DNA from 2 places in the Lactobacillus juensis genome. Region 2 is predicted to be linked to the other one. Evidence: predicted binding sites of a transcription regulator. Region 2 holds the regulator's gene; the other holds the start of a gene.
The links. Region 2 encodes HrcA, which represses chaperone genes, less so after heat shock. Its sites were predicted from a motif close to TTAGCACTCNNNNNNNNNGAGTGCTAA; they were not measured.

Region 1: AAA926_RS03580 (ATP-dependent Clp protease ATP-binding subunit) is a predicted target of HrcA. The motif match lies at 2,083-2,109, and genes of this name have one in related genera.

What each region holds. Positions count from the first base shown of each region.
Region 1 covers NZ_BTTS01000001.1:755,376-758,803, forward strand. The annotation lists gene ptsP (phosphoenolpyruvate--protein phosphotransferase) at 1-1,416, opposite strand, end outside; gene AAA926_RS03570 (phosphocarrier protein HPr) at 1,416-1,682, opposite strand; gene ykzS (protein YkzS) at 1,796-1,978, opposite strand; gene AAA926_RS03580 (ATP-dependent Clp protease ATP-binding subunit) at 2,150-3,428, shown strand, end outside.
Region 2 covers NZ_BTTS01000001.1:201,988-205,415, forward strand. The annotation lists gene truB (tRNA pseudouridine(55) synthase TruB) at 1-16, shown strand, start outside; gene ribF (riboflavin biosynthesis protein RibF) at 35-967, shown strand; gene hrcA (heat-inducible transcriptional repressor HrcA) at 1,101-2,150, shown strand; gene grpE (nucleotide exchange factor GrpE) at 2,163-2,750, shown strand; gene dnaK (molecular chaperone DnaK) at 2,769-3,428, shown strand, end outside.

The DNA.
Region 1 (3,428 bases), 550 kb from region 2:
AACATTGTCATTACCACGATCAGCAGCCATTGTATATTGGATTAAATCATTAGTACCAATTGAGAAGAAGTCAACTTCTTTTGCTAATTGGTCGGCTAAAACGGCAGCAGCTGGAACTTCAATCATCATTCCTACTTCTAGGTCTGAACCGATTTTAACGCCCTTTGCCTCCAGCTTGTCTTTTTCTTCAGCTAAAATTGCTTTAGCCTTGCGTAATTCATTTAAGGTACCAATCATTGGGAACATGATGCCTAACTTACCATAAGCTGACGCACGTAATAAAGCACGAAGCTGAGTACGGAAAATATCCTCATTTTGCAGTGAAAGTCTAATTGCACGTACACCTAAAAATGGGTTCATTTCTTCTGGTAAGTCCCAGTAATCAAGATGCTTATCTCCACCAATGTCCATGGTTCTGATAATAACCTGCTTACCATGCATGCCTTCGATAACTTCCTTATAAGCCTCAAATTGTTCATCCTCTGTTGGGAAATCCTTTGAGTCCATATACAAGAATTCAGTTCTATAAAGACCAACAGCCTCAGCACCGTTGTCATTTACCCCTTGCATGTCATTTGGCGTACCAATATTAGCTGCAATTGTGAATTTTTTACCATCTGCAGTTACTGATGGTTCATTCTTTAATTTTTCCCATTCAGCTTTCTGCTTCAAGAAGTCGGCACTCTTTTGCTTATATTCCGCAATTTCACTGTCAGTCGGCTTAACGACAACATCACCATTCAGGCCATCAACAGCGACTGTATCACCATTTTGGACATCCTTTGTGATTGATTCAGTACCTACAACAGCTGGTAATTCTAAAGAACGAGCCATAATTGCTGAATGCGCAGTTCTACCACCAATGTCAGTAACAAAGCCCTTAACAAACTTTTTATTTAATTGAGCAGTGTCACTTGGTGTCAAGTCATGAGCTACCACAATTACTTCGTGATCAATTGATGCAGGGTTAGGTAATTCTTTGCCCAGCAAATGAGCCATAATTCTCTTAGAAACGTCTCGTACATCAGCTGCACGTTGCTGCATGTAAGTGTTATCAGTCATTCCTTCAAAAATACTGATAAATTTTTGTGCAGTTTCGTCTAGCGCAGCTTCACTATTAACTTTTTGTTCCTTAATTTCATTCTCGATGGCACCAGTAAATTCAGGATCATTTAAGATCATCAGGTGAGCTTCAAAAACTTGAGCTTCATCTTCACCTAAACTCTTTTTTGCGCTATCACGGATTTTTTCAACTTCAGCAGTTGATACTGAAATTGCCTTCTTATAGCGTGCTAATTCACTTTCAACATCGCTAACCGTAGTTTTTGAAAATGAAAGATCAGGTTCAACCAAGAGATAGGCTGGTGCTACAGCAATACCATCACTTGCAGCAATTCCTTTTAAAGTCTTGGTCATTATTCAGCTAAACCCTCTTTTTTCATTGTTTCAGAAATAGCGTTGATTGCGTCTTTTTCATCATCACCATCAGCACTGATCGTAACGTCAGCATTTTTGCCAACTCCGAGTGACATTACACCCATGATTGACTTCAAGTTAACTGATTTACCATTGTATTCCAAGTTGATATCTGAACCAAACTTAGAAGCTGCTTGTACTAGCAAAGTAGCTGGACGAGCATGAATACCTGTTTCTGCAACAACATGAAAATCGCGTTTTTCCATTATATATATCTCCTTTTAATTCAAAAAATCAAAACGGTAGTAAATACCTATTCGCTTACTTAGACTATCATTTTTTTGTGAATTAGACAACATAAATGTAACAGTTTACATCATTAAACTCCAGTCTTGGACTGCGAATAAATTATTTTACCGCCCCGCAAGGCCTTTCCCGTTATGTTTTGCCTTTTACCAAAAGACCTTAATGCAGATTGAAATTCAAAAGCATCTTTAGGATCAACCTCATAATGATCTAGTTCACCATCTGCCAACTGCTCAAGAATTTTTTGATAATCCAAATTTACCACCGCTTTTAATCTATATTATTTCAGCAACATTTTTGATTTTTGCCTACATGTATTTTAGCATATTTAGCATACTTACAAATAATAAGATCCAAGTTTTAGCACTTGATTATTCCGAGTGCTAATTATATAATTTAGTAAACTGATATGAAAGGCGGTAATACAATGCTTTGTCAAAACTGTCAAAAACGACCAGCTTCCATTCACTTATTTGCAAAGGTCAATGGACAAAGTCGCGAAATTAATTTATGCGGACAATGTTATCAACAACTTAAACAACAAGGAAATATTAATATGAATAATGACAATAATGGTTTTTTTGGTGATTTTAGTGACCTGTTTAATTACAATGGCAACGCTGGAAACCCAGGAGATCCAAGAATGAGTAATGGCGGACCCGGCAATGCCAATGGAAACAATGGTGCTGGCGGTGGTCGTTCACTTTTAGATCAATATGGAACAGATCTAACTGCACTGGCAAGAAAGGGCAAGATTGACCCGGTCATTGGACGCGATAAAGAAATCGCACGTGTGATTGAAATTTTAAACCGCAGAACAAAAAACAACCCAGTTTTAATTGGTGAAGCCGGTGTCGGTAAAACTGCTGTAGTTGAAGGCCTGGCCCAACAAATTGTCGATGGCTCAGTTCCTGCCAAGCTGCAAGACAAAAGAATAATATCATTAAATGTTGTTTCTTTAGTGCAAGGTACAGGCATTCGTGGTCAATTTGAACAGCGTATGCAGCAACTTCTTAAAGAAGTGGAAAATCACGATGATATTATTCTCTTTATTGATGAGATTCACGAAATAGTCGGCGCAGGCAATGCTGAAGGCGGAATGGATGCAGGCAATATTATCAAACCGGCTCTTGCCCGAGGTGATTTACAACTAGTTGGTGCGACAACTTTAAAGGAATATCGTGAAATTGAAAAAGATTCTGCTTTAGCAAGACGTTTCCAACCCGTTGACGTTAAAGAGCCTTCGGTTAAAGAAACTATCCAGATCTTAAAGGGTATTCAAAAGCGCTATGAAGATTATCATCACGTTCACTACACTGATGATGCCATTAAGGCTGCTGCTGAACTATCTGAGCGTTATATTCAAGATCGTTTCTTACCTGATAAGGCAATCGATTTGCTTGATGAAGCAGGTTCACGCATGAATCTGACAATTCCATACGTTGATAAAGATAAAATGAAAGAACGAATTGATGCAGCCCAAAAACTAAAGCAGGAATCCTTAAAGAACGAAGATTATGAAAAAGCTGCCTACTACCGCGATCAAATTGAAAAATATAATAAGATGAAAGACCAAAAGGTTGATCCGGATAAATCGCCAGTGATCACTAGTAAAATTATGAATAAAATCGTGGAAGAAAAAACTGGCATACCCGTTGGCGACTTGCAAAAGCAAGAAGAAAACCAGTTACAAAACTTGGCACCGA
Region 2 (3,428 bases):
TTTACAAAATGAATAAGTGAATGAAGGTCTTATTGTGGAAATTATCCATTTAACTTACCCGTTTAAGGAAAATATTATTCCTCAAAAAATAATTCTTGTTTTAGGGTTTTTTGACGGCGTTCATCGTGGTCATCAAGAATTAATCAAAATCGCAAAAGAAAAAGCAATTCAAAAGCATTTACCATTAGTAGTAATGACATTTGATCGGCATCCTAAAGAAATTTATCAAAATAAAGAAGTTAGTTATATTGATACACTAGCTGAAAAAGCCTATAAAATGCAGAAACTAAAAGTTGATTTTTTGCTCGTGATGCATTTCAATGATGCATTTAGCAAACTGACTGCACAGGAATTTGTTGATAAGATTATTGTCAAATTAAATGCCGATACAGTTGTAGCTGGTTTTGACTATACTTATGGTCCCAAGCAGATTGCCAATATGAAAAACTTCCCTAAATTTGCCAAAGGAAGATTCAATATTATTGATGTTCCAAAGCAGTCGTATGATGGCCAAAAAATAGGCTCTACCGAAATTAAAAGGGCCATCACCAGTGGGGATATGGAATTGGCTGCGAAGTTATTAGGATTTCCGTATGTTATGTCGGGCTATGTGGGTCACGGTTTACGTAATGGTCATAAGCTTGGTTTTCCCACTGCGAATCTCGTTTGGCCTAAGGACAAAGTTGTTCCTAAAATTGGAGTATACGCTACTAAGACCAAGATTAAAGGTAAGTGGTATGACTCTATGACAAGTGTGGGCTATAACGTCACGATTAATGAAGGTAAAAAACTTTATATTGAATCAAATTTATTTGGATTCGATCAAGAAGCCTATGATGAAGAAATAATAATTAAATGGTATAAGTATACCCGTGGTGAAATTAAATTTGATAACTTGAAGGATCTAAAAAAACAAATGAGCGCTGACGAGTCAGAAATTAAGACTTATTTTGCAAATATTGATTAGTATAATTGATTTTAAAGAGATGAATGTTTTTTGTAAAAAAGTTAGCACTCAACTTGACATTCTGCTAAAAGCTAGTATCATATTAATTGTTAGCACCTAATAGGATTGAGTGCTAAAAGTGAGGGCGATATTTATGTTGACCGAACGTCAAGAATTAATTTTAAAAACTATTATCAATGATTTTACGCAGACACATGATCCTGTTGGCTCTAAGACAGTCATGAATCAGTTGCCTATCAAAGTTTCAAGCGCAACTATTCGTAATGAAATGGCGATTTTAGAAGATAAAGGTTTGATTGAAAAAACTCATTTGTCAAGTGGTCGTGTACCTTCAACTGAAGGGTACCGTTACTATCTTGACAATTTAGTTGAGCCTTTACAAATTTCATCTTCTGTTTACAAGAAAATCATTAATCAGCTTGATCAGCCGTTTCATCAAGTAAATGACATCGTACAAGAAGCGGTTAAAATTTTGTCTGACTTAACAAATTACACTGCATTTGCGGAAGGACCTGAAAATAGTGATTTAACTATTACAGGTTTTCGGATTGTGCCTTTATTTAGCAGACAAATTATGGCTATTCTAGGTACTAGTGATGGTGATGTTCATGACCAGGTTTATAGCTTACCAAACAATATTCATGGTGATGACATTGAGCGTGCCGTACGTATGATTAACGATGAACTGGTTGGAAAAACCTTAGATCAAGTTACACCAGGTTTTCTCAAGAAGACCTTAGGAAAAAAACTAAAAGCTGCTCATGTTTCTGAATTAATAGATTTAGTTGAAGATGTGATTAGTGATGCTGCCAGCGAGCAAATGTATGTCGATGGTCAGATTAATTTACTCAATAATATTTCTTTAAGCGATGTTTCTAATTTGCGTTCATTATATGAAATGATTGAGCATAATGATTTGATATCCAGTCTTTTGGATCGCGAGCAAAATTCTAAAAGTGACCGTTATCCTGTTCGGGTTAGCTTAGGATCTGAATTGTCCAATGATCTGTTAAAGGATTATAGTCTGCTTACGGCAGAGTACAGTGTTGGTACCCATGGGAAAGGTATAATTGCTCTACTTGGCCCTGATAATATGCCGTATTCTCAAGTTATAGGATTACTTGAATATTTTAGAAACGAGCTATCTAAAAAGCTGCTTGATTATTATGGTAGATTCAAATAAAGGAGGTTAGCCGTGAGTAAAGAAGAAAATAATAGTAAAAACTCAAAAAAAGAGCAAAAGGAAGCGGCTGCATCAAAAGAAACTAAAAAGGATTCTCAAGCTAAGGCTAACGAAAAAAAGAAACCTGAATCTTTAGAAAGTAAATTACAGCATAATTTGACTCAGTTGCAAAAAGAAAAAGACGATTTGGAAGATAAGTACTTGCGCAGTCAAGCAGAAATGCAAAATATGCAAAATCGTTATAATAATGAAAGAGCGCAGCTTATTAAATATGAATCACAATCCTTAGCCAAAGATGTTTTACCAGCGATGGATAATTTAGAAAGAGCTTTGGCAACAAAGGTTGATGATGAAGCTTCAAAGCAGCTTAAAAAGGGAGTGCAAATGACACTTGATTCTCTGGTTAAAGCCATGAAAGATCACGGAATTAGTGAAATCACTGCTGAAGGTGTGAAGTTTGATCCCAATTTGCACCAAGCTGTTCAGACAGTTGAAGCTGAAAATGAGGATCAAAAAGATCATGTTGTGCGTGTTTTGCAAAAAGGATACTTATACAAAGATCGTACTTTAAGACCAGCAATGGTTGTTGTAGCACAATAATTGAAAGGAAGCATATCAATGTCAAAAGTTATCGGAATTGACCTCGGAACTACCAACTCAGCGGTTGCTGTTCTTGAGGGTAAGGAACCAAAAATTATTACTAACCCTGAAGGAAATCGGACAACTCCTTCAGTAGTAGCTTTCAAGGATGGAGAAATTCAAGTCGGTGAAGTTGCTAAGAGACAAGCTATTACTAACCCAAATACTATTTCTTCAATTAAGCGTCACATGGGTGAAGCTGATTATAAGGTCAAGATTGGTGATAAAGCATACACACCGCAAGAAATTTCTGCTATGATTTTGCAATATATCAAGAAATTCTCTGAAGATTATCTTGGTGAGAAGGTTACCGAAGCAGTTATTACCGTTCCGGCATACTTTAATGATGCTCAACGTCAAGCTACTAAGGATGCCGGTAAAATTGCGGGCTTAGACGTTAAGAGAATAATTAACGAACCTACTGCATCTTCACTTGCGTATGGTCTTGACAAAGATGCTGAAGACGAAAAAGTTTTAGTTTACGACCTTGGTGGTGGTACTTTTGATGTTTCCGTTTTGCAATTAGGTGACGGAGTCTTCCAAGTACTTTCAACTAATGGTGATACTCACCTTGGTGGTGATGACTTCGATAACAAGATTATTGATTGGTTGATTAAGAACTTTAAAGATGAAAATGGT